DNA from 2 places in the Williamsia sp. DF01-3 genome. Region 1 is predicted to be linked to the other one. Evidence: predicted binding sites of a transcription regulator. Region 1 holds the regulator's gene; the other holds the start of a gene.
The links. The regulator HspR, encoded in region 1, represses chaperone genes until heat shock. The targets are predictions, from matches to a motif close to ANNTGAGTNNNNNNNACTCANNT.
Positions count from the first base shown of each region.

Region 2: the regulator HspR is predicted to act here: its motif matches at 8,897-8,919, upstream of lon (endopeptidase La).

Region 1 is NZ_JALKFS010000005.1:4,910,008-4,921,119, reverse strand. Features, by position in the region: gene MVA47_RS25105 (dynamin family protein) at 1-718, shown strand, start outside; gene MVA47_RS25100 (dynamin family protein) at 715-2,181, shown strand; gene MVA47_RS25095 (hypothetical protein) at 2,189-2,791, shown strand; gene MVA47_RS25090 (hypothetical protein) at 2,832-3,392, opposite strand; gene dnaK (molecular chaperone DnaK) at 3,678-5,522, shown strand; gene grpE (nucleotide exchange factor GrpE) at 5,519-6,133, shown strand; partial or broken gene dnaJ (molecular chaperone DnaJ) at 6,228-7,411, shown strand; gene MVA47_RS25070 (heat shock protein transcriptional repressor HspR) at 7,411-7,821, shown strand; gene MVA47_RS25065 (hypothetical protein) at 7,904-9,115, shown strand; gene MVA47_RS25060 (FAD-binding oxidoreductase) at 9,118-10,269, opposite strand; gene MVA47_RS25055 (amidohydrolase) at 10,434-11,112, shown strand, end outside.
Region 2 is NZ_JALKFS010000005.1:338,667-349,778, reverse strand. Features, by position in the region: gene MVA47_RS03515 (LppX_LprAFG lipoprotein) at 1-96, opposite strand, end outside; gene MVA47_RS03510 (cytochrome b5 domain-containing protein) at 257-1,750, shown strand; gene MVA47_RS03505 (type III polyketide synthase) at 1,799-2,986, shown strand; gene MVA47_RS03500 (ABC transporter transmembrane domain-containing protein) at 2,999-4,174, shown strand; gene MVA47_RS03495 (ATP-binding cassette domain-containing protein) at 4,102-4,701, shown strand; gene MVA47_RS03490 (DUF4436 family protein) at 4,807-5,679, shown strand; gene MVA47_RS03485 (TfoX/Sxy family protein) at 5,687-6,010, opposite strand; gene MVA47_RS03480 (DUF3140 domain-containing protein) at 6,096-6,377, opposite strand; gene lon (endopeptidase La) at 6,549-8,885, opposite strand; gene MVA47_RS03470 (hypothetical protein) at 9,105-9,713, shown strand; gene MVA47_RS03465 (acyl-CoA desaturase) at 9,763-11,001, opposite strand.

The DNA.
Region 1 (11,112 bases):
CCAGATCGCGGTGGCTGTCGGCGACAACTTCGTGTGGGCGCACGAGCGGGCGGTGTGGCTCGCCGAACGGGTGGCCGAGCACTTCGCCGAGACCGCCGAAGCCAACTTGCCGCGCCTCGACATCACCGACATCGACGGCATCTTCGATCCGGTCACCGAACTCTCCGACCTCGAGTCCGGGAAGGTCGGCATCACTCAGAAAGTGCTGATCGGTATGAAGGGCTCCTATGGCGGAGTGCTGATGTTCGGCCTCATCGGCACCTTCGCCGGGCTCGCGTTGATTAACCCGATCTCGGTCGGGGCCGGACTCCTGCTGGGCACTAAGGCATACAAGGACGACAAAGAGGCGCGCACCAACGAACGGCGGAACAAGGCCAAGGCCTCCATCCGCAAGTTCACCGACGACGTCAGCTTCCAGGTCGGCAAGGAATCCAAGGATCGGCTTCGCCACATCCAGCGGACGTTGCGTGACCATTTCACCCAGGTCGCCGAGCAGTCGGCACGGTCGATAGGTGACTCGCTGCAGGCGGCCCAAGAGGCCGCGGCGATGGCCAGCTCCGAACAGCGAACCCGGACCGCCGAACTCGAGCAGGAGCTCAAAGCTGTTGCGGCGCTGCGAAAGGTGGCGTTGCAGCTGGACCCGGCCATCGAGGCCACGGGGGGCGCTGCGGCAACCCCGGCGGTCAAATCGGCACCGGCGGATCGGGCCGTGGAGTGAGTACCCTCGACCGCGCCCGCGATCTGCTCGACGCCGCCGAGAAGGTGTGCGGAGGTGATCGCTGGGCGGCCGCCCGGCTGGCCGACTGTTCCGACCGACTCGACGAACCCCTGCGTATCGCCATCGCGGGTTCGTTGAAGGCGGGCAAGTCGACCCTGCTCAACGCGATGGTCGGCCAGGACATCGCACCGACCGACGCCACCGAGTGCACCCGGGTGGTCACCTGGTACCGGCGCGGAGTCAATCCCAAGGTCACCGCCCGGTACGACGGCGAGCGATCGGCCGGGATCCCCGTGTTGCGCCGAAATGGCCACCTCACCTTCGACTTCGGCGATCTGACCGCCGAACGCGTCGACCGCCTCGATGTCGAGTGGCCGGCGAGGGCGCTGCGGTCGATGACCATCATCGACACCCCGGGTACGGCGTCGCTGTCGCGGGACGTGTCCGCACTGACCGTCGACATGCTCACCCCCGAAGACGGTGAATCAGGAGCAGACGCAGTGGTCTACCTGCTGCGCACGCTCACCAGTACCGACACCGCCTTCCTTGGCAGGATCGGGGAGTCCATCGGCGGCGAGTCCGGGCCACTCGGCGTGGTCGGTGTGGTGTCGCGGGCAGACGAGGTCGGCGCGGGCCGGGTGGACGCGATGATGTCGGCCAAACAGGTTGCGGCGCGGTTCGCCACCGAGCTCGAACGCACCGGCCTCTGTCAGGCGGTGGTGCCGGTCGCGGGCTTGCTGGCTCTCGGCGCGCGCACCCTGCGACAGGTCGAGTACTCGGCGTTCGTCGCGTTGGCTGCCGTTGCGCCCGAAGAACTCTCGCTGGCGATGCTCTCGACCGACCGATTCATCCGGCAAGATACCCCGCTGCCCGTCGAGCCTGGTCTGCGTGCGGAGTTGCTCGACCGCTTCGGTATGTACGGCATCCGGATGGCTGTCACCCTGATTCGGCTCGGAACGCCCGACTCACCCACTCTGGCAACCGAACTGGTCGACCGTAGCGGCCTCACCGAACTCCGGCAGATCATCGATGTGCAGTTCGGGCAGCGCGCTGATCAACTCAAGACCCACACCGCCCTGATCGCCCTGGAACGCATTCTTGCGAACTATGATTCGGCCGAGACCGAAGAGCTGCGCAAGGCGACGGCGCGCATGCTGGCCGATGTTCACGGCTTCGCCGAGCTGCGGTTGCTCGGCAAACTGCGCACCGGGGGCATTCAGTTGCCGCCCCAGGACCGCGACGACCTGCAACGCATCATCGGTGGCTCCGGCATTGAACCCTGGGCTCGCCTCGGTATCGCACCCGACGACAGCGTCGATCTGCATCGCAAGGCCGCTATGGAAGCGGTGCGGCGCTGGCGTACCCGTGCCGCCCATCCGCTGTTCGACCGGCCGACGGCAGTGGCGTGCACGGTCGCCGCCCGCAGTGCCGAAGGCATTCTCGCCGAGCTCGATTCGCAGTGACGACGCCGTGACGCGCCTGCGTTTCGACGGCGACATCTCCGGGATGGGCACCACTGCGGGCGTCCGTATCGTGGTGGGGCACTGGCCGACATCACATCTGGGCGACTTCGCCGACGTGATGGTCGAGTTCGCCGACGGCGACCGGCTGCTCATCGCACCGAGTGATGAGGTGCGCGACTTCGTCACCGCCACCTACCATTTCGACCGCAGCGTGATCGCCGACGTGACCTACGAATCGGTCGGCTCGCAGGTGTCGGTGCGGGCGGGCGACCTGGAGTTGTCGTTTGTCGTCGGCGCGCCGACCCTGCTCGGGCGGCTTCTGTCAGTGATGCCGCGTGCCGTGGTCACCGCGCCGTGGTTCTGTGCCGTCAGCGACCCGATCGCCCGGGTGTTCCTGCGCGGTGTGCGAACCCGTGGCTCAGCAGGCGGAGGTCGCCGCGAGTACTACGGCGCGCGGGGTCAACGGCGCATCGAGTCGGTGGTGGCGGGGTGGCAGGGCAACGACCTCGGCGGATTGACCGACGTCGACCCACCGGTTCGTTTCGGCTTCGGTTCCACCCCGAAGAAGCCTGCGATGACACTGATCACCACCACGATCGACGAGCGCTAGCGCCGGTCGTCAGCGCCCCCGGTCTGCAGCGACCCCGGTTTCAGCGACGGATCGGCGCGGACCCCAGCCATCGGCTGATTGCCGGGGCGAACAGCAGTGCGGTGGCGACGGCTGCTCCTGCCGCAATTGCGAGCGGCAGCCATCCGGCCGCAGCGCCGAGGACGTCGCGGGCCGGGTCGATGACCGTCCAGAACGCGACCGCCCCGATCACCGCGACCACACCGATGGTCGCGAGGAGGCTCCGGCTCGACGGCACACGGTCACGCAGCCGGAGAATCCCGAACAGGCCGCACGCCAACACGAGAAACGCCACCACACCACTGGCGATCATCGCGATCTTCACGCTGTCGGCGAGTTCCTCCGGGGTTGCCGACAGATTGTCCTCGGCGAGTGAGCGGGTCAGTTCGGCGCGCACGTCGGCGTGGTCGAAGCCCACCATCGCGGCCGTCATCACCAGGGCCACCAGGGTGAGCAGCCAGATCACCGCCGCGATGTCGAGAACCCGGGGCCGCTCGTCAGGGATCGGGTCGTGCAGGGGTTCGATCCGGATCTCGGGACGGGCCGGACGGGGGCGCGGAGGAATCGGATCGGGCGGTGTCACGGTCTGAGCGTAACGAGCCTGCCGCCCCCACCGTGGACTTCCGGAGGCAATGGCCGACCTTGAGTCGGTTCGACTCAACTATTTGAGATAATCGGGAACAGTTTGCGCACTTGGTCCGTTACACCTCTCGAGAGACCTGAGCCGCGAAGACTCAACCCGGTTTGACGTGAATGGCATCGACCGGTAACAGTTGAGTCGATCGCGCTGAGGTTTCAGACCGAGAACCACAAACGTGAACAGATTGTGCGCGCACGGTTGCGCCGCACTGCTTATAGGAGGCAACAAATGGCTCGTGCTGTTGGAATCGACCTGGGTACCACCAACTCGGTGGTCTCTGTGCTCGAGGGTGGCGAACCCACCGTTATCGCCAACGCCGAGGGCGCCCGCACCACCCCGTCGGTGGTTGCATTCGCCCGCAACGGCGAGGTTCTGGTCGGACAGCCGGCCAAGAACCAGGCAGTCACCAACGTCGACCGCACCATCCGTTCGGTCAAGCGCCACATGGGCGAGGACTGGACCACGTCCATCGACGACAAAAACTACACGCCACAGGAGATCAGCGCTCGCACGCTGATGAAGCTCAAGCGCGACGCCGAGAGCTACCTGGGCGACGAGGTCGTCGACGCGGTCATCACCGTCCCGGCGTACTTCAACGACGCCCAGCGTCAGGCCACCAAGGAAGCCGGCCAGATCGCCGGCCTCAACGTGCTCCGCATCGTCAACGAGCCCACCGCCGCCGCATTGGCGTACGGCCTGGACAAGGGCGAGAAGGAACAGACCATCCTGGTGTTCGACCTCGGTGGCGGCACCTTCGACGTCTCGTTGCTGGAAATCGGCGACGGTGTCGTCGAGGTCCGGGCGACCTCCGGCGACAACCACCTCGGTGGTGACGACTGGGATCAGCGTGTCGTCGACTGGCTCGTCGACAAGTTCAAGGCGCAGAACGGCATCGACCTGACCAAGGACAAGATGGCCCTGCAGCGTCTGCGTGAGGCCGCAGAGAAGGCGAAGATCGAACTGTCCTCGGGACAGAGCACTTCGATCAACCTGCCCTACATCACGGTCGATGCGGACAAGAACCCGCTGTTCCTCGATGAGCAGCTCACCCGCAGCGAGTTCCAGAAGATCACGAACGACTTGCTCGAGCGCACCCGTGCGCCGTTCCAGGCCGTGGTCAAGGACGCCGGCATCGCAGTCGGCGACATCGACCACGTCGTGCTGGTCGGTGGCTCCACTCGTATGCCCGCCGTCAGCGACCTGGTTCGCGAACTGACCGGTGGCCGTGAGCCCAACAAGGGTGTCAACCCTGATGAGGTCGTGGCCGTCGGTGCCGCACTGCAGGCCGGTGTGCTCCGCGGTGAGGTCAAGGACGTCCTGCTCCTCGACGTCACCCCGCTCTCGCTCGGTATCGAGACCAAGGGCGGCGTGATGCACAAGCTGATCGAACGCAACACCACCATCCCGACCAAGCGGTCGGAGACCTACACCACGGCAGAGGACAACCAGCCGTCGGTGCAGATCCAGGTGTATCAGGGTGAGCGTGAGATCGCCTCGCACAACAAGCTGCTCGGTTCGTTCGAACTGGCCGGTATCGCTCCTGCACCGCAGGGTGTCCCGCAGATCGAGGTGACCTTCGACATCGACGCCAACGGCATCGTGCACGTCACCGCCAAGGACAAGGGAACCGGCAAGGAGAACACCATCCGGATCCAGGACGGCTCGGGCCTGTCCAAGGACGAGATCGATCGGATGATCAAGGACGCCGAAGCGCACGCTGACGAAGACCGGAAGCGTCGCGAAGAGGCCGAGACCCGCAATCAGGCGGAGTCGCTGGTCAACCAGACCGAGAAGTTCCTCAAGGAGTCGGACGACAAGGTCCCGGCCGAGCTCAAGACCAAGGTCGAAGGCTCGATCGAGGGCGTGCGCGAGGCTCTCAAGGGCAGTGATCTCGGTGCCGTGAAGTCGGCGGTCGAGAAGTTGACCACCGAGTCGCAGGAACTGGGTCAGGCCATCTACGCCAACGCTGCCGCCGAAGGCGAAGGAGCAGCCGCAGCCGGCGGCGCCGACGATGTCGTCGATGCCGAGGTTGTGGACGAAGGTGCTGACAACGCCGCCGGAGAGACCAAGTGACGGGTCCGGAAACCGATCCGGCGACCGCCACGGAGGAAGCTCCTCCGGCCACGGATGCCGCGGACGCGCCCGTAGACGGCGCAGACGCAGCACCCGCTCCGGAATCGGATGACACGGTGGATGCGGCGATCGACGACGCAGTCGCCGATGTCACGGGCTCGGACAAAGAGTCCGAGTTGCTCGCCGACCTGCAGCGTGTGCACGCGGAGTACGCCAACTACCGGCGTCGCGCCGAGCGCGAGAAGGTCAGCGCGCAGCAGTACGGCAAGGGTGATCTCATCAAGTCGCTGCTGCCCGTTCTCGACGACCTGGACCGCGCCCGTGCGCACGGTGACCTCGAAGCGGGCCCGCTACGTGCGGTGGCCGATAAGATCACCGAGACACTCACCGCGGCCGGTCTCGCCTCGTTCGGGGCCGAGGGCGACGAGTTCGACCCGGCGTTGCACGAAGCGGTGCAACATGAAGGTCAGGGATCGAATCCGGTGATCGGAACGGTGTACCGGCAAGGTTTCCGTCTCGGCGACCGGGTACTGCGCACCGCCATGGTCGTGGTGGTCGACGGTCCGGAACCGGCAGTACAGACCCCTACGGGTCAGACCGACGAAGAATGAGCATTCCGGCCCAGGCGCACCGCGCCTGGGCCGGGATCGCTACCAAGACTTTTGCAGAGAACGAGATTTGAGAAAGAGAAGGAGGTGACGCCTGGTGGCTCCTCAACGTGAGTGGCTCGAACAGGACTTCTACAAAGCGCTGGGCGTTGCATCCGATGCGTCCGCCGACGACATCAAGCGGGCCTACCGCAAGCTGGCGCGCGAACTGCATCCAGATGCGAACCCGAACGACCCGGCTGCCGAAGAACGCTTCAAGCTGGTTTCCGAGGCGCACAGCGTGCTGTCCGACCCCGCCAAGCGCAAGGAGTACGACGACACCCGGCGCATGTTCGCCGGCGCGCGCGGTCGCGGTGGTGCTGCCGGATTCCCCGGCGGCTACGGCACCACGGCCGGTGGTCAGGAGTTCAACCTCAACGATCTGTTCGGCGACGCGGCGGGCGGACCGGCCGGCGGCGCAGGTGGATTCAGCGACCTGTTCGGTGGCCTGTTCAACCGCACCGCCACCCCCGTGGCACCCAGACCCGCAGTCGTCGCGGCAACGACCTGGAAACCGAGACCACGCTGACCTTCAAAGAGGCGGCGCTGGGTACCTCGAAGACCATCACCATCACCAGCTCGGCGCCGTGCACGAACTGTCATGGCAGTGGCGCGAAGCCCGGCACCAGTCCTCGGGTGTGCCCCACCTGCAACGGCGCCGGCGTCGTCAGCCGCAATCAGGGCGCATTCGGATTCAGCGAACCGTGTTCGGACTGCCGCGGCACCGGATCCAAGATCGACGATCCGTGCCCGGTGTGTGAGGGCGACGGCGCCACGGTCCGTACCCGCCCGATCACCGTGCGCATCCCGCCCGGTGTGTCCGACGGTGGCCGGATCCGGCTGGCCGGGCAGGGCGAAGCGGGCCTGCGCGGCGCACCGTCGGGCGACCTGTACGTCAGCGTCCACGTCTCGCCCGACCGCACCTTCACCCGCAGCGGCGACGACGTGAAGGTGACCCTCCCGGTGACCTTCGCCGAACTGGTCCTCGGCACCACGGTGTCGGTACCGACACTCGACGGCAGCGTCGGGTTGAAGATCCCGCCGAACACCGTCGACGGACGCACCCTGCGGGTTCGCGGCCGCGGTGTCGCCAAACGGGCAGGCGGCGCCGGCGATCTGTTGGTGACCGTGAAGGTTGCAGTGCCGCCGAAGCTCGACGACGCGGCCATCGAAGCTCTTGGCAAGTACGCCGCGGCAGAAAAGGCCAGCGGTTTCGACCCGCGTGCGAATTGGGGTAAGTGATGAGCTCCCGCCGTGAAGAACGTGAATCCGCAGAACAATCGGCGCGGATGTTCGTGATCTCGGTGGCCGCCGAACTGGCCGGCATGCATGCGCAGACACTGCGCACCTACGACCGCCTCGGGCTCGTCACCCCCCAGCGCGCGGCGGGTGGCGGGCGGCGGTACTCCAGTCGCGACGTCGAACTGCTCCGCGAGGTGCAGCGACTGTCGCAGGACGAGGGTGTGAACCTGGCCGGCATCAAGCGCGTGATCGAGTTGACCAACCAGGTCGACGCGCTGCAGAGCCGGATCCGTGAGCTGGAGGCAGAGGTCGCCGCCCATCGCGCGAGCAGTCGCGGCGAGCTCGTCCCGATGCCGCGAACCAGCGCGTTGGTCGTGTGGAAGCCGCGCCGCGAGCGCGGCGACAGATGAGCACGGTATCGGCAGGAGTCGATTCCGCCTCGCATTTCGTGAGTTTCGGTAACAGCGCCTTGGATGAGAGCGATACTCAGGTATGAGCCAGGTACTCGGGATTTCGATCACCGACCTGGAGATCGCCTCGGTGGTCGTCGATTCCGGCACCGGTGAGGTATTGGCCCGCAACTTCGTTGAGTTGACGGGCCCTTCTCCTGAGATCGCCTTCGACGCGATCTATCAGTTGGTCGAGTCCGCACCCATCACGCCATCGGCGATCACCATCGCCTGCTCCGACAGCGGAATGCAGTTGGCGATCGACGACATCCTCGCCGCGAAAGTTGTACCCGACTTCATCCTGCCGCCGAACCCGGCAGCCGATTCCTCGGTCGCGCCCATCAAACCCGCATGGTTCGCGCGCACGACCGTCGTCGGGACCCCACTCGCGTTCGCCGAGCTCGCGACCACTCAGTTCGGTTCACGCGGTGTTGTGGTGGTTGCCGACCTCGACACCACCGGGGCCCTGTTCACCGGCCAGTCCGTCGCCCTCATCGACACCTCGGCCCGCACCGTCGTGGGGGCCAGTGCGGTGTCCGGATTCGGCGAACGGCTCCCGGTCACCGAGCCCGAGGGTGCGCAGACCCTCGCCGACGCGATCGCGGTCATCCCCAACCCCAGCAACGCCGTCCACGGAGTTGTGGTGGTGGGCCCGGGCGCTCAGGTTCCCGGCGTCGCACCGTCGCTCGAATACGCCCTGCAGCTGCCCGTGCAACTGGTGGACGACCCTCAATACGCGGCCGCCAGTGGCGCGGCCATGGTCGCCGCCGCGGCGGTCGGACACAGTCGCGACAACAACCGATGGGTGCTGCTCTCGGCGAGCGCGGGTGCCGCGCTGCTGCTGGCCGTCGGGGTGATCATCGCGGTTGTGATGACCGGTGGCAGCGACAACCCCGAGACCGTGAGCGACGACAACTCCGTCACCGCCAAGTTCTCGAGCACCAGCACCACCGCCCCTCCGACCACGTCGAAGGGGTTGTCGCGCATCTCGTCTCCGACGATCTCGGTGCCCGCAAGCAGCACTCAGACGATCCCGGCTCCGCCACCGGCGCCGCCGTCCACGATCAGCCAGGCGCCGCCGTCGATCACAGTCACCCAGCCACCGCCGCCGGTGACAACCACCACCACGACGTCTGAGCCGCCAGAGGAGAGCAGCGAAGAGCCGGATCCGGATCCTCCGACAGACCCGTCTGGTTCGGTGAGCGTTCCAAGCTCACCATCGGACGCGAACATTCCAGGTGACGGGCCGCCGTAGCCCTAAACCGGGTCGTGCTGCATCAAACTCGCTCGGATGCCCGCGATGAGCAGCCGTCTGCGCGTGGTGGCCAGCATCTCCGGTGAACCCGCGAGCAGCACTTGATGATCGGTCCAATCGCGGTCATAGCCGAGTACTGCGTCGGCGAGTTGGCCCTGCACCCGTTCCAGTTCGATGGTCTGGTCGTGCTCGCTCGGGGTGCTCCACCAGGGATCGGTTTCGTCCTCCACCACGGTGGTGATGGTGAGCCACGGGTTGGTCGCGGCGATCTGCCACAAGAAGAACAGATCGTAGAGATCGGCCGGGTATCGCGCACCGTAGAACAGGTGCACATTCGGCGCGTCGACCCGCCGTGCGAGTTCGATGATCATGGCCCGCAGGGGTGCGAGCCCGGTTCCGCCCGCGATCATCAACACGTCGCGATCGGGCAGCAGGTGCAAGGTCCCGTGGTTCTGCGCGAACGTCCACACGTCGCCGACCTGGGTTTCGGTGACGATCGAGTTGCTCACCGAGCCGCCCGGAACCGCTCGGACGTGGAACTCCAGCTCACCGGCGGGGTTGGCGGGAATGGATGGCGAGAGATGGCGCCATATCCGCGGCCATTGGGGTATCTGCACCTCGAGGTACTGGCCGGCCGAGTAGGTCAGCGGTGTACGGCTGAGCAGCCGCACGACGGCCAGGTCGCGGGACAACCGGTACTTCTCGGCGACCGTCGCCTGCCATGTGGCAGGACCTTTCGCCGAATGTGCGGCGCCCCGCATCACCCCCGTGGTGAGCAACAGCGCCTGTGACACCACATTGGCGGACTCCTCATCCCATTGGGGGCCCATCGTCGCAGCGATCTCACGGGTCAGCGCCACGAGGAACTGCTGGTAGTGCTCCTCGGTGACCCCGAACTTGCGGTGGTCGCGGCCGAGCTGCCCGAGGAAGTCCAGCAGATGGGGATGGCTGCTGGTGTCGGGGACCGTTTCGAGCACGTAGTCGATGACCCGGAACAGGGTCGCTCGCTGATGGGCCATGTTCGCCGGGAAGAGGTCGCGTAGTTCGGGGTTCATCGCGAAAAGGCGCAGATAGAAGTTCGCGGTGAACCGGTCGGCATCTCGTCCCAGCACATCGCGCACCTGCAACAGCACATGCCGTGTATGGGTACCCACGCCGCGTCGGCCTTCCCTCATCGCGCTGCGAACAACGCCTGTCAGCATAGATACTTCCGCGACAGACCGTATTTTATTGTCCCGCGTTCCGCGCCGGAATGGACTGTCGCAATCGGTCGCGAACTTGCGATCAGAGTGCGTACAACGCTGGGTACAGTCATTCCATGGCAAAAGGACGGGCAGAGGACTCTGCGCGATCCGAAGGGGATACGCGTTTGTCCGGTGGGGCACTGCTGGGGATCGTCCCCGGCGTCATCGACACGCACATCCACCAGTGGGATCCCCTTCGGACCCCGCGTGAGGCAGCGAAGCGCACCCGCATCTACCGGGCAGCGCCGATATTGGGCAAGGCCATCTTCCGGTACGCCGTTGCCCAGCGCGACCGCGAACTCGTGCTCGACCCCAAGTTCGTCACCCGGCCGTATCTGCCCAAGCACTACTACGCCGATGCTGCCAAGGTGGTGCCGCTGACCGGTGTTCCGGTGGAGTCCGTGGTGCACATGCAGGCCGACTGGCGCACGGACGATCCGATGGCGGCCGCTGCCGAGACCCGCTGGGTCACCAGCCTGCCGTTCGGTCAGGAAGGTGCTCCAGAGCTTGGTGCGGTGATCGCCAGAGGTGATCCTCGTGGCCCCGACTTCTCCCAGCTGCTGGACATGCATCTGGAGATCAGTGGGCTGGTTCGCGGCATCCGGTGCATGGCAGCGTGGCATCCCGACCCCAAGGTGCGCAGCTGGGCCGACACCGACGGGCTGTTCGCGTCGGCAGACTTCCTCGAAGGGTTCGGCGCCCTCGCCGACCGTAACCTGGTCTTCGAGGCGTGGGTGTACTCCCATCAACTAC
Region 2 (11,112 bases), 4.6 Mb from region 1:
GGTGAGCAACACGGCAGAGAGCGACAGGGCGGCGGCGGCCGCGACGAGGGTGGTTCGCGAACGGACGGTCCGCGCTGGGCTGGGTTGATTCGGCATGGTGACGGACGCTAGTGGACCGCCGGCGACCCCGGAAGTCGGTCATTTGAATTCACGTCGGTGCACGGCTCGGGAACATTCCGGCATGGCCCTGCCTCCTATCCCCGACTGAGGCAGAGGCCGTCCCCAAACGGACGGTGTGACACACGAAGGACAGCGCATGACTGACACCCATGTCGGGGATGAGGCCACCGACCTCGACCAGCCGGCGGAGGATCATGATCTCGGCAGGATGCCCGGTCCCGACGGCGGGCCTCGGCTCGCGAACGTCTGGGTCTATCGAGGGCGCGCCTACGACCTGACCGACTGGATCTCCAAGCATCCCGGTGGCGAGTTCTTCATCGGACGTACCAAGAACCGTGACATCACCTCCATCATCGGTTCGTACCACCGTGATCCGGAGAAGATCGAGCGGATGCTCCAGAAGTATGCGCTGGATCGTGACGCCGTCGTCGAGGACATCCACCCGAAGGCCAATGCCCCCGACTTCCTCTTCAAGGAGAACTTCGACAGCTGGCGCGACACCCCGCACTTTCGCTTCGACGACAAGAACGATCTCCTCCACAGGATCAAGGCCAGGCTCAAGGAACCCGAGCTGGCCGCCCGTCTGAAGCGGATGGACACGGTGTTCAACGTTGTGGTGATCGGCCTGGTGGTCGCCTACTTCGCGGTACAGGCACTCCGGCTGTTCGATGCCAGCTGGATGCCGTTGCCCGCCTTCGTGATTGCAATGGTGGTGCTGCGCTGCGGCATCGCCGGCTACGGACACTATGCGATCCATCGTCCCCAGAAAGGGCTGACAAAGGCGTTTGTCAGCGCCTTCGACGTCAACTACGTCGCGCTGTCGTTTGTCACCGCGGATGGCCATGCACTGCTACATCATCCGCACACGCAGAGCGAAGTGGACATCAAGAAGAACGTCTTCACCTTCATGATGGATCTGCCCAGGTGGTTCCGGGTGCCCATCCACACCGTCCACAAGTTCGGCCATACCGCGACGGGCATGGTGGTTCGGTTGCTGGAAATCTGCAAACTCACCCGGCAGGTCGGCATCGCCGACATGTATGGGTCGTGGAAGGGCGGCCTGCCCCACTTCATCGGTGCCTTCGGTGTCAGGGCTCTGTTGATCTCCGAACTCGTGGTCTTCATCGCGATGGGTGATGTGTGGGCCTGGGTTCTGCAGTTCGTCGCAACACTGTGGTTCAGCACATTCCTCATCGTCGCCAGCCATGATTTCGACACCGACGCACACGAACATCCCGACATCGACACCGACGACTGGGCGGTGGATCAGCTCGAGAAGGCCTACGACTTGAAAATCGTCGGCAACCGTTACATCGACTGCTTCCTGTCTGCCGGCCTGAGCTCGCACCGCGTCCACCACGTACTCCCGTTCCAGCGCAGCGGTTTCGCCAACATCGCCACCGAGGACGTGGTGCGCGAGGAGTCCGCGGCGTTCGGGGTCGAGTGGCTGCCCGCCAAGAGCTTCGTCACCGACCGATTGCCCAAACAGTGCCGTGTCTACCTGGGATCGCGGTCGCGGCCGGCCCAAGAACACGGCTGGGGGTTCTTCCGCGAACACTTCTCACCTGCGGCGCTCAAGACCTGTGCCGACTACACCATCAAGGGATTCACCGGCCTCGGAACGGTTTGAACCCGAACATATTGCATCACAACATCATTGCACCTGAAAGGAACTCCCATGACCGTCATCCCAGAGCACCCGCTCACCGGACCACACTCCACCTATGTGGGCCGCCACCCGGTGGCCCGGCCGACATTTCCGCCTGCTCCGCCGACCACGGTTGCGGTCATCGAAGGAATCGCCACCGGCGCACCCGACCAGGTCTTCACCCAGCGCGAAGCCGCCGATGAGGTCGCCGCACTGTTCGACGATCCGAAGCAGCGCGAGCGCATCTGGCGGGTGTACGACAAGACGCGGATCAACGAGCGACACCTGGCAATCAACCCGACCGATCCCGAGTTCAGGGCCTTCAGTCAGAAACGCGCGACCATCCGCGAGCGCATGAGCTTGTACCTCGAACACGCCGCGCCGTTGGCAGTCGACGTCGCGCGTCGTGCGCTCGGTGCCGTTCCCGGTGAGGTCCAGGTCGGCCTCTTGGTATTCGTCACGAGCACCGGATTCATCGCTCCCGGGGTGGATGTGGCTGTGATCAAGGAACTGGGCCTGCCCCGCACGACCAGTCGTGTGGTGGTCAACTTCATGGGCTGCGCTGCAGCGATGAACGGTATCCGGATGGCGACGGACTACGTGCGAGCCAATCCTGACAAGAAGGCCCTTGTCATCTGCCTGGAGATCTCGTCGGTCAACGCCGTATTCGCCGACGACATCAACGAGGTCATCACCCACAGTCTGTTCGGCGATGGCTGCGGCGCGGTGGTGGTCGGTGCCAGCGAGGTCCGCCACCCGATCCCGGCCGGGAACATCGTCATCCGCGAGACGTTCAGCCACCTGCTGGACGGCGCCGAGGACGGAATCGTGTTGGGCGTCAACCACAACGGGATCACCTGCGAACTGGCCGAGGATCTCCCGGGTTACATCTATCGGGGTGTCGATCCGGTGATCAGCGCGATTCTCCGGTCCCACGGACTCGGTAAGTCCGACATCGACCTGTGGGCAATCCACCCCGGCGGACCGAAGATCATCGATGAATCGGCGCATTCCCTCGGCCTCGACCCGGCCTGTGCCAAAGCGAGCTGGGACATCCTGGCGCGCTACGGAAACATGCTCAGCGTCTCGCTCATCTTCGTTCTCGAGCAGATGGCCAAGCGAACCTCCGACGACAACAAGGTCAGCACGGGCATCGCCTTCTCTTTTGCCCCCGGGGTCACGCTCGAAGGCCTTCTCTTCGACATCGTCCGGAAGTAGCAGGCAATCACCATGCAACTCATCCGCTTTCTCGTGTCGGTGTCGTGGAAGGGCATCGCGATTGCCGTATTGGCCGGCCTGATCGGTGGTGCAGCCAACGCGTACCTGGTCACCCAGATCAACAGCATCATCTCGCCGGACAAGCATCCCGGTCATACCGTCGAGCTGTTCTTGCTCACCGCCACCGTCGTCCTGGTCACCGGTCTGCTGTCCCAGATCCTGCTGATCCATCTGGCGCAGAACGCGATCTACCGTTTGCGGGCCAAGCTCAGCACCGGCGTGGTGTCGGCGCCCCTCGAGCATCTCGAACGTCTTGGCATGCACAGGTTGATGGCAACGCTCACCGAGGACGTACGTGCGTTGTCGCAGGCAGTGTCGGCGATCCCGAGCATCTGCATCGACGCCGCGACCATCGTGGGTTGTCTGGTGTACCTGTCGGTGGTGTCGGGAGTCATCTTCGCCATCACCGTCGGCTCCACCCTTGCCGCCATCGCCTGCGTGGAAACCGTGCTCAAGCGTGTCCGCAAGATCTACCGGAATGCCCGCGAGAACGAGGACGACCTGCTCAGATCATTCCAATCGGTGACGCTCGGTATCAAGGAGCTGAAACTGCACCGGGGCCGTCGACGTGACTTCATGGACCGTCACCTCCTGGGGACCGCGGAAGCGTTGCGTGCCAGGAACGTCGAAGCCGGCACCAAGTTCTCCGTGGCCCAGGGATTCGGACAGCTGTGTCAACTCGGCACCATGGCGTTCATCCTGTTCGGACTGGCGGTCATCCTCGAACTGCCGCGCGAGGTGATGGTCGGGTACGTCCTCATCACCACGTTCCTCGCCATGCCGATGCAGAACATCATGCATCTGATCCCCGACCTGTTGCGCGGCGATGTGGCCCTGAAGAAGATCCAAGAGATGGACCTGTCGATGTCGTCGATGCACGACGAGTCGAGTCTCCCGTTCACCGACCGGCCGCTGGCCAAGCATGCGCGGCTCGAACTGTCGGGGATCGGCTACACCTATCGCGGGGAACAGATGGCCGGTCCGCCGCCACCGCCTGGCGCACCCCACCCGGCCGCCCCCCGGCGGCGGGCTTCCATCTCGGACCCATCGATCTGGTGCTCGACCCCGGCCAGGTCACCTTCATCGTGGGCGGCAACGGCAGTGGGAAATCGACGCTGGCGAAACTGATCACGGGGCTCTATGCCCCGCACTCCGGCAGGCTCACGCTCAACGGTGAGCTGATCACCCACGGCAACGTCGAGTGGTTCCGGCAGAATGCATCAGCGGTCTTCACCGACTTCCACCTCTTCGAGGACTACCTCGGGTTCCGGCGGCCCGGCATCGACGACGAAGTGCGGCGCTACCTCGACCAGATGCAGATTTCGCACAAGGTGTCGGTCCACGACGGCCGATTGTCCACGCTTGCGTTGTCGCAGGGGCAACGTAAACGGCTCACGTTGGTGACCGCACTTCTCGAGGACCGGCCGATATACGTGTTCGACGAATGGGCCGCTGATCAGGAACCGCAGTTCCGAGAAGTGTTCTACCGCAACATCCTCGCCGACCTCAAGAGGGCCGGGAAGACGGTTGTGGTGATCACCCATGACGACCGCTACTTCGACGTCGCAGACCAGCTGGTCAAGCTCGACTTCGGCCGGCTGCAGCAGAGCCGGCCGTTGTCGCACGGAGCGATCCTGAGCGAAGCCGCAGGTTGACCCGCCTCGGCCGATACACTCACTTCGAGCCGAGGCCGATCCGTCGGCATCGTGAAGCGGTGTATCGAGGGCGGGAGGCCACGGGTGGCGTCAAAGGTGGACAACGTGTCGGCGGACGGTCGGGAGACTGTCAAACGAGGTCCGTGGTGGCGTGGTCTGCTGATCGTGCTGGGCGTCGTGGTGGTCTACGTGGCGGTTCTCCTCGGTTATGCGTCCGGTGACGGCGACTCCGGAGAGGACGGCCGGGTGGCCGCCGACAACAGCGTGCTGGTCTACCTCGACATCGACGCCGTCAGCGGGAGTGATTTCTCCATCGCGGCGAATGTCTCGGTGTATCCGGGTAAAAACCTGGTGGGTGACAACGGATATCTGAAGAACGAACTGGTGGTGGATGTCTCACCCATCGCCGCAGATGGGCGGCTGGTGTTCAACAGTGGGACCAGGGTGGGACCGCTGCCGGTCAAGCTCTATGCGAACGGCGACATCCGCGAGTGGCCTTTCGACGAATATCAGTCCGACAACGTGGTGGTGCGCGCCTTCAGCCAGGCGTCGTCGCCGGAGGCCGGCACCGTCTCGTTCCCGTTGCCGACAGATGTGGTGGTGACCGACTCACTGACAGGCTGGGACGTGACGTCCGATGATCAGGATGCCGGTGGGGGACAAGCGTTCACGATCTACGCGGACCGGACGGCCGGATCGCTCGTCTTCGATCTCGCGCTCTGTGCGGTACTGATCGTCCTCCCCGTGTGTGCCCTGTTCGTGTCGATCCAGACCGTGCGGCGGCGCAAGGCTTTTCAGCCGCCGATGGTCACGTGGTTCGCGGTGATGCTGTTCGCGGTGCTCCCTCTGCGAAACATTTTTCCGGGGTCGCCACCGTTCGGTTCCTGGGTGGACTACTCGGTTGTTCTCTGGGTGGTCGCCGGGTTGGTGACCGCGATGTCGCTGTACGTCATCGCATGGTGGCGCCAGGCGCCCTGACCGCCGGCTACGCCAGCCGCGCTCGCGCGACGCCGCGGTCCACCCACGTCTGGAGTTGCTTTCTGGTCTTGACGCCGTCCGTGGCCACCCGGATCCACCCGGCAAGCTCCTTCCCGCGCATCACCATCGGCGACACGTGGGCGCGGCCGAGCAGAGTTTTCGATTGGGCCGGGTCGACCCGGACCATCAGCCCGCCTTGCCCGCTGACCGCCACGGCCATGTGACCGTCGATCAGGAAGGCCAGACCACCGAACATCCGCTTTTCCGAGACGCCCGCCTCTGGACCCATGAGTTCCCGAACGCGGTCCGCCAGATGCGTGTCATAGGCCATGGATCAAGTGTGCGGCAACCGACTTCATTTTGTGGGGTCGTGCCCCCAATTCATCAGTGAGTATCTCCAGGCGGTGTCGGAAACGTCACCGGAGGGAACGCTGAGCCAGATGTCGATGGACGTAGCCGACGACCTTGTGCATGTGTGCGGCATCGTCATCGGTCAGGTCGCTCTTGTTGGCACGCAGGATGTCCACGATTCGCCGGCCTGACTTGTGGCCAGTGGATTCGCCGCCCGAGCTCTTGTCTCCCACGTCTTTCGATTCGGGGGTGTCGAGGAAGGACTCGAGTTCACCGGCCGTCATGTTGACTGCTTCCTGCCAGCCATCCCACACTTCGGCCACGGCATCGTTGGTCTGTGCACTCATCGGGCGGTCCTTCCCTCGGACTTCGAGATCAATACTGAGCTCTACCTCGATCCACCCGTGCCGAAACCTTGTACAACCTGTCCGTGACAGAACTCCGCCCACCCATTCTCGGGTACCCACCCCGCCAGGGGGCGGGGGAGCGATATGAGAACAGGTGGGCAGAGATGTCGATCAGGCTGCGACGGTTGCCTTTTGATCCGCAGCGGGCTCGAGCGCCTGGGCGATGATGTCGGCGACGTCGGTCATCGGCAGCACGGTCAGTGCCTCCAACACCTCGGCAGGCACGTCATCCAGATCGGGCTCGTTGCGTTGCGGGATGAAGACCGTCGTCATTCCCGACCGCGCGGCCGCCAGCAGCTTCTGCTTCACGCCACCGATGGGCAGCACCCGTCCGTTGAGGGTGACCTCGCCGGTCATCGCGACGTCGGCCCGCACCTTGCGTCCGGTTGCCATCGACACCAGCGCGGTCACCATTGTGACACCCGCGGACGGACCGTCCTTGGGAGTTGCGCCGGCCGGGACGTGCACGTGGATGCTGCGTTCCAGCGACTTGGGGTCGATGCTGAAATCGGCTGCGTGGGAACGCACGTAGCTCAGCGCGATCTGTGCAGACTCCTTCATCACGTCCCCGAGCTGCCCGGTGAGGACCAGTCCTTCGCCATCGGTGGACCCGGCTTCGATGTAGAGCACATCGCCGCCCAGCCCGGTGACCGCCAGCCCGGTTGCCACACCCGGCACGGCCGTCCGCTCTTCGGCATCAGGTGTGAAGCGTGGGCGGCCCAGGTACCCGACCAGGTCGGGCTCGTCGACACGCACCTTGACGGAACCGTCTGTGCTTTCGGTGCCGGCCAGTGCCGTGGTCACCTTGCGCAGCAGTTTGGCCAGGAGCCGTTCGAACTGTCGCACACCGGGTTCACGGGTGTAGTCGGCCGCGATCTTGCGGAGCGCAGCGTCCGTCACCTCCACCTCGTCGTCGGTGATCGCCGCCCGTTCCTGCTGCCGAGGCAGTAGGTAGTTGCGTGCAATGGCAACCTTGTCGTCTTCGGTGTAGCCGTCGATGGTCACCAGTTCCATACGGTCGAGCAGTGCCGACGGGATCTGCTCGATCACGTTGGCGGTCGCCAGGAACACCACATCCGACAGGTTGAGGTCCAGGTCCAGGTAGTGGTCGCGGAAGGTGTGGTTCTGGGCCGGGTCGAGCACCTCGAGCAGTGCCGCACTGGGGTCGCCGCGGTAGTCGGCGCCGACCTTGTCGATCTCGTCCAGCAGCACAACGGGATTCATCGATCCCGCTTCGCCGATGGCACGCACGATACGTCCGGGCAGCGCGCCGACGTAGGTACGCCGGTGTCCACGTATCTCGGCCTCGTCGCGGACGCCACCGAGGGCGACGCGGACGAACTTTCGACCGAGGGCGCGGGCAACGCTCTCACCCAACGACGTCTTGCCGACTCCGGGAGGTCCGGCCAGCACCATCACCGCACCCGACCCGCGACCACCGACGACCTGCAGGCCGCGTTCGGCGCGGCGAGCCCGGACGGCCAAGTATTCGACGATGCGGTCCTTCACGTCGTCCAACCCGTGGTGGTCGGCGTCGAGGATGGCCCGGGCACCCTTGATGTCGGTGGAGTCGGTGGTGGTCACATTCCACGGCAGGTCCAGCACCGTATCCAGCCAGGTTCGGATCCAGCCGGTCTCGGGGCTCTGGTCGCTGGCGCGCTCCAGTTTGCCGACCTCGCGCATCGCAGCTTCGCGCACGTTGTCGGGCAGCTCCGCCGCCTCGACGCGGGCGCGGTAGTCGTCGCTGCCGTCGGGTTCGTCCTCGCCCAGTTCCTTACGAATCGCGGCCAGTTGCTGACGCAGCAGGAACTCCTTCTGCGTCTTCTCCATGCCGTCGCGGACCTCGCCGGCGATCTTGTCGTTCACCTCGACCTCGGCCAGGTGGTCGCGGGTCCACGTGATCAGGGTGGTCAAACGCTCTGCCACGTCGGGAGTTTCGAGCATCTGTCGCTTCTGGACATCAGTGAGGTACGACGCGTAACCGGCGGTGTCGGCCAGTGCCGACGGATCGCTCAGTTTGTTGACCGAGTCGATGACCTGCCAGGCCTCGCGACGTTGCAGCATGGCCAGTACGAGCTTCTTGTACTCGGCGGCCAGTTCGCGCACCTCGTCGGTGACCGCGGGTTCGGACACCGCTTCGACCTCGACCCACAGCGCCGCGCCGGGCCCGGTGGTTCCCGATCCGATGTGAGCGCGGGATTCGCCCTTGAGGACCGCCGCCGATTCGCCACCGGCGAGGCGGCCGAGCTGCACGATCGACGCGACGACGCCGTAGGCGGGATAACGGTCGTCCAATCGAGGGGCGACCAAGAGTTTGCCCGCCTCCGAGGCCTTCGCGGCGTCGACGGCGGCGCGTGCGGCATCGTCCAGTTCGACCGGGACCACCATGCCGGGGAGCAAGACGGGGTCGGTCAGGAACAACACCGGCAAGCGATTCAGTTCGCTCATGTTTCCTCCAAAGTTAAGTACTTCGGGCTCAACTTTCTGGTGATGGCCTTTGTTCCTCAGGTAGTCCATGTTCTTCGAGAGCGAAATCAAACGATCGTGGCGAGGTGACGATGAGCAGGAGTTCGATACTCGACGACGAGAGAACCTTTAGCAGAGGGGCAACTCGCATGGTTGTTTTAGACTCGGCCGTAGCTGTGACGGTCAAAGGGGGCGTTCGAGATGACCGACGATCGGGTGTTCAGCGACCAGTACGGGCCACTGCGGCCGCGGTGGGATCGACTATTGGCCGCGCTGTCCGAGCGCGGTGCGCATCGCACCGTTGAGTCGTTTGCTCCGGGCCTGACGTACGACCAAGCCGAGCGGATCCTCGAGGAAGCCGGGTTCGCTCCAGGGGCCGTACGTGGGCAGATCCTCGACTTGTTTCAGTGCGTCAATGGGTTCCTTGAGGGGCGTTGGACGCGTGTGTTCCCCGACGTGGATCTCCTGTCGTTGCGGGACATGATCAGTGTGCGTGCGATGATGCTCGAGGTGGCTGGCGCCAGAAGCGGATACCCTAGTTACGCAGGCTTTCCCGCGTACGGCTTTGTCCCGGAATACTTCCCATTCGCCGACCGTGACGGGTACTTGCTGGTCGCTGACCTACGAACCGGCAGCCAATGGGGCGAAGTGCTGCGCTACGACAAGATCGATGCCGACGACGGCACCACCAGATGGCCCAGCGTCGCATCTGTGCTCGACGATCTCATTGGGGCGATCGCGACCGGCAGCGAGTTCGATGGGTGGACTACCGACGTTGTTGACGGAGAGCTGACCTGGTCGCTTCGCTGAGCCACCGGCGTGGGTGCACGCTTGTGTACCGCAGCTCCCCGTCACGTGTTCACCGATGCGTGGCGCGCAGGGCTCCGATGGCAGCTTTCAGTCCACGGCGTGGGCTCACCGTTTCCACGTTCGTCGCGCGCGGGTCGGTGATTCCGAAGCGGTGCTCGCTGCTGGTCTCTGGCGCGTCATCGGACGACCGCGAAAGGAAGCTGTCGGGAAGGGCGAGTTTGTGGATGGTGCGCAAGGCCAGCCAGTACTGCCGCGGCAAGGACCCTGTCGTGTACGGGAGATCAAACTTCTCGCAGAGGGCCTCGACCCGTTCGGCGATCTCCGCATACCGATTGCTGGGCAGATCTGGGAACAGATGATGCTCGATCTGATAGCAGAGGTTCCCACTCATCAGCGCCATCAACGGACCGGCCCTGAAGTTGGCGCTGCCGAGCATCTGTCGCAGATACCACTGCTGCCGTGTCTCTGACTCGTACTCGGCCATCGTGAATTTCTCTGCGCCGTCGGGGAAATGACCGCAGAAGATCACCGCATACGCCCAGAGGTTGCGGATCAGGTTCGCCGACGCGTTGGCCGTCAGCGTGGTCTTCCACGCCCGTCCGGTCAGAGCAGGAAAGAGGACAAAATCCTTGCCCATCTGCTTGCCGATTTTTCGCCAGAAGGTGCGACTGGCTTCGGACTTGCCGATCCGGCTGACGTCTGTGCCTGGATCACGCTCGACGTCCATTCGCTTTTGCGCGTCCAGATCGTGGCGCGCGATACCCCATTCGAATGTGGTCGCGAGGACAACATTGGCCAACGGCTGAATCAGATTGACCGGGCGCCAAGCGACGTCGCGAGTCATCCTGAGGATGCCGAACCCGATGTCGTCATCCATGCCGACGATGTTGGTGTAGAGGTGGTGCGAGTAGTTGTGGGCCCGCTTCCACTGAGACGACGGGCCGACCTGGTCCCATTCCCACGAGTTGGAGTGGATCTCGGGGTCGTTCATCCAGTCCCACTGCCCATGGCTGATGTTGTGACCGAGTTCCATGTTCTCGAGAACCTTCGAGCAGGCCAACATCGATGTCCCCAGAATCCACACCGGCCTTCGCCGGGATCCCATGAGTACGACGCGGGCCCCTATCTCGAGCCCACGTTGCAGGGCGATGACGCGATGTATGTACCGCCAATCGCGCTCACCGCGTTGATCTTCGATGTCGCGTCGGATGGCGTCGAGTTCGCGGCTGAGCGAGTCGATGTCGACGTCGGTGAGATGGGCGTATCGAGCTATGTCGGTGATGGCCACGGGGTGCGCTCCGCTCCGGCGAGCCTTCTGTCGAGAAGGTTCATCGGTGATGTTCAGACGTACACGACCCTCACTGATAGAGGTCGAACTCGTCTGACACAAAGTTTCCGG